Regions from separate parts of the Shewanella sp. DC2-4 genome, predicted to be linked through region 1. Evidence: riboswitches for the same ligand, from Rfam matches in the RefSeq annotation. Region 1 holds a riboswitch; the other holds the start of a gene.
The links. A riboswitch is a leader RNA that binds a small molecule or an ion and turns the genes downstream of it on or off. The one in region 1 is predicted to bind thiamine pyrophosphate.

Region 1 (2,208 bases):
AGCTCACAGATCTCACGAAAATGGCTGTAGAGGAAGTTTTCCTTGTGGTGACTCAGGCACCATTTGGCCATAATTGAACCGCCGCGGGAAACGATCCCAGTAACGCGTTTAGCCGTCATCGGCACGTAACGAAGCAGCACACCAGCATGAATGGTAAAGTAATCAACACCTTGCTCAGCTTGTTCAATCAAGGTATCGCGGAACACTTCCCAGGTTAAATCCTCTGCCACGCCGTTCACTTTCTCCAGCGCTTGATAAATCGGCACAGTGCCAATGGGCACTGGCGAGTTACGGATGATCCATTCGCGGGTCTCGTGGATATAACGCCCCGTGGATAAATCCATGACAGTATCCGCGCCCCAACGGGTTGACCAGACGAGCTTTTCCACTTCTTCCTCGATGGAAGAGGTCACCGCAGAATTACCAATATTGGCGTTCACTTTCACCAGAAAGTTACGCCCGATAATCATAGGTTCGGCTTCGGGATGGTTAATATTCAGCGGAATTATCGCGCGGCCACGGGCAACTTCGGCGCGGACAAATTCGGCGGTAATCGGTTCGCCGACTAAGGCACCAAAAGCTTCGCCCTTGGCTTTACGATTGAGGATTTCATCCTGTACTTGCGCAAGTGCCATGTTCTCGCGGATCGCCACATATTCCATTTCTGGCGTGATAATCCCTTGACGGGCATAGTGTAATTGACTGACGCGTTTGCCCTGCAGCGCTCTGCGTGGGCGGACAATGGCACTCGAGCCTGCCTCAAAACGCAGATGATCTAAACCGTCGTCGGCGAGTCTTTGTTGGGTAAAGTCTGAGGTCGCGCAGGATAATTGCTCTGTGTCGTTGCGGGCTAGGATCCAGTTTTGTCTTAATTTACCAAGGCCTAGACGCACATTGATGTCGGCCTCAGGATCGGAATAAGGTCCGGCGCAATCGTACACGCGGATTGGCGGATTTTTTTCCATGATGGGCGCATCATCTGTGCCGCCGACCAGGGTGTCAGTCTGCAGAATTTGCCGCATGCCAACGCGAATATCGGCACTGGAACCCTCGAGATAAATCTTTTGTGAATTAGGATGTTGCAGTGGCGCTAGCGTATCGATAAAGGCTTGGGCCTGCGCACGGGTTTCGCGGCGACTCGGCGCCTTAGGCACTGTTGATTGACGAGACTCAGTCGATTTATTAGGGATTGTCGATTCTAGCGCTGTGATTTCTATCGCACTGGCAGCTACAGCTGAGTTTGGGTTTGAACTGGACATAAGCAATCTCACGTTAAAAAATGGAGTTGCTTGTCTGGAGAATTGAGTTGTTGATAGCTGGACATGGCAATCAACTTTTGTGGCCAACACTGGCTTCAAAAATTGAGTTACCCTGCTCAATAACAATTAAATCTAAACATTAAGGCTTAAAACACTGCTGAGTTAACAGGTGTTCAAGCCGTCTATTTTGGCGATTTAATGTGTGTTATTACGCTTGTTTCCTTCGCAGGTTTTAACCTGATCAGGTTCAACGGATCCCGAATAAACGGTCTCAGCCAAGAGGCACTCCGACAAGATGAGTGCGCAGTATAGACAGAAGCGGCAGCAACAAACAAGGAAAAAAGCAATTAAAAATCTTAACCACCAATCCAAAATAAAGATTCATAATTAATTGTTTTTAATTGATTAAATAAAATTAAACTAAAAAAATCTATAATTAGCATGAAAATAGATCATAAAAGAAAGCAGCTATTGATGGGGTTTGAGCATCATTTTATTTAATCGAGATTGAATGGCATCATCAATAGCTTGATTGATTTTTTTGCCACTGCAGTTAATGGGAAAACCTAAATTTTCGGCGTTAGGATTAACTTGAGTGCCGACTTGTACCACGCGATAACAAGTATCCCCTTTACGCACAATACGATTTGGATCTAAGGGTAAATCTAGACTCGTTGTGCCACCGAAATCATCGGCGTTAGGGACAAATAGCACCTCCATCTCTGGGCTCATTTCACTCATATTCGATTTCAGGGTGAATTTATCGGCCTGTTCAATGACGAGATCATCGAGCGCTTGCTCGCGCTGACGTTCAAAATATTGCTGCGTGAATAAACTCATGCTTGAGCTTGTCGCTATTGTGCTCTCACCTTCTGCTGCGGGTAAACTCTTAGCGCCAAGCTGCGGCTTTATTTCTGTGGTATCAAGCGTATTAGTTGGTTTTTTTGCC
Region 2 (2,208 bases), 530 kb from region 1:
CGCCAGAATAGGTCGCTTTAAAACCCGCGCCTGTGGTACGTTGGCTATCAACACCCGGTTGATCCGATGTTGTCTGGGTTGGTGAATTGGTTAAACTCCACACATCATAGCCATTATCAAAATCGGCATGCAGCACAGTTAAATCAAACTGCAAATCATCTGTCGCATACCAGCGCAGCTTAGCGCGGCCGCTGAATTCATCGCGACCATTGGTATCATCACGGTCTAAATACAGGTTATCGTGGTAACCATTTTGCTGGTGCTGCTGCATTGACACACGATAAAGCAGCTTGCCAGAATCCGTTAATGGGCCCGAGCTAAACCCGCTAAAAGTGCGTAAATCATCATCGCCTAACGACACTTCGCCGCCATGCTCAAACACATCAGTTGGATCGTTACTCTTCAGATAAATCAATCCCGCTAAGGCATTCGCGCCGTAACGCGTCCCCTGCGGTCCACGAAGCACTTCGACCTGCTGTAAATCGTACATGCTCGACACCATACCAATACCGGATAAATCGATATCATCTATGATGTAACCCACGGAAGAATTAGGTGCGCCTTGGTATTGTTCCTGCTCCCCTACACCGCGAATTTGAAAATATTTCGGCCGCGAGCTTCCACCTGACCAGTTAAAATTGGCGATAGAATTAAGCAGATCTTCAAAGTGTTGCGCACTTTCATCTTGAATTTTTTGACTGTCGATAACGGTAATGCTGGAGGGCATTTTTTCTAAGCTTGAACTGCGAAAATCCGCCGTCACCACCATGACTTCCATCTCAGTGCTGGGATCGGGTTTATCGATAGCGTCGGTTTGTGCAAAAACAGGGGTGCTCAGCGCTGCGGCGATGGCTAATGCCAGCGGCGCTCGGGCTAAAAATAAGCTTGGCGATACGGTTGAAAATGGGGATTGATGGTTTGACGTTTTACGGTTTGACATAGGACCTCAAATATAATGTTTGAGATCCGGCAACGAATAAGCGATTCAGAAGTGTGCTGTTGATTGGCCCATTCCTACGCCGGTATTAGCCGGATCAGGTTCTAAGGGTTCGTCAGATGACATCTCAGTTTGCAGCCGTTAACGTTAAAATCAGAGTAACATTAATGCACAACAAACACCCCTTGGCGGCGCCTAGTATACATGACGGAAATAAAAAGTGGGCACTCTTATCTCTGCGATTCAATTAAATGTCGCGAAAACCACTGCCCTTCAGTTCGTATGATGAAAATATCTTTAGTAGCCGCCTAAATCCTTTCGTCCATTTGACCGCCTATCATGATAATGCTATAGAAGGTCGCAATTTCGAACACAGTAAGAGGACAATAGTCGATGCAGCTAAAACCTTTATCGAAAGGACGTTATAGCCAGCGATGGGAGCAAGACTATCCACTTATTGAAGCGGTTGTACTTAGCTGTATCAGCGAAATAAAAATGCTCAAAAAAGGCGCTCACCTCATGACGCAGGGGGAAGCGATGGCATCACTTGTATTGGTGAAGCAAGGTCGCGTATCACTCGGCCATACCGCGAGAAATGGTCGGTGTTTTCAATTAGGTACTATTGATTGTGATTCACAACTGTTTGGCGAAATGGAGTTCTTCACCCAGTACCACTGTCAACTAGACATTATTGCCAGTGAACCCTTAGAAATCATGTTGATTAGCGCTGAAAAACTGCAACATTGCCTCGGTCAGCACCCTCAACTCGCGCTATTCTTCGCCAGTGCAATTGCGATTGACTACCAAGACACAGTGGATATTTTTACTCGGCGACTGCTCTATCCCATCAGTTATAACGTGGCATTTGATATTTATCATGAATACTTAAATGACTTGCCTGTAGATGGCTTTAGTAAACGCTATTTAGAGGCTGAACGATTTGGCACTACCGACCGAGTCTACCGTCGGGCGCTACAAAATCTTGAGGAACGAGGCTTAATTGAGCGGAAAAAAGATGGCATTCGGATTTGTGATCTCAACGCACTCAAGAAATTTGTTGAAGCAGGTATATAACCGCTTTCAACATAACCCACACTCGACTTAATTTAACAACCGAGTGTGGGATGGATGCACAGGTAAATTAACTTACCGATGGCGAGTGTTGTTCCATAGCCGGTTTCATCCGACTTGAAACGATCAATAGCATAAATATCGCTGCGTAAAGCAGAGGAATCACGTACATCACTGTTTGTAATCCGATAATACGTTCA

Region 2: another riboswitch for thiamine pyrophosphate. It lies ahead of HQQ92_RS11170 (TonB-dependent receptor); the one in region 1 lies ahead of thiC (phosphomethylpyrimidine synthase ThiC).

What each region holds. Positions count from the first base shown of each region.
Region 1 covers NZ_JABRVR010000002.1:1,840,350-1,842,557, reverse strand. Annotated here, with positions in the region: gene thiC (phosphomethylpyrimidine synthase ThiC) at 1-1,259, opposite strand, end outside; TPP riboswitch at 1,461-1,559, opposite strand; gene HQQ92_RS08815 (hypothetical protein) at 1,728-2,208, opposite strand, start outside.
Region 2 covers NZ_JABRVR010000002.1:2,369,440-2,371,647, forward strand. Annotated here, with positions in the region: gene HQQ92_RS11170 (TonB-dependent receptor) at 1-940, opposite strand, end outside; TPP riboswitch at 995-1,133, opposite strand; gene HQQ92_RS11175 (Crp/Fnr family transcriptional regulator) at 1,331-2,011, shown strand; gene tsgA (MFS transporter TsgA) at 2,079-2,208, opposite strand, start outside.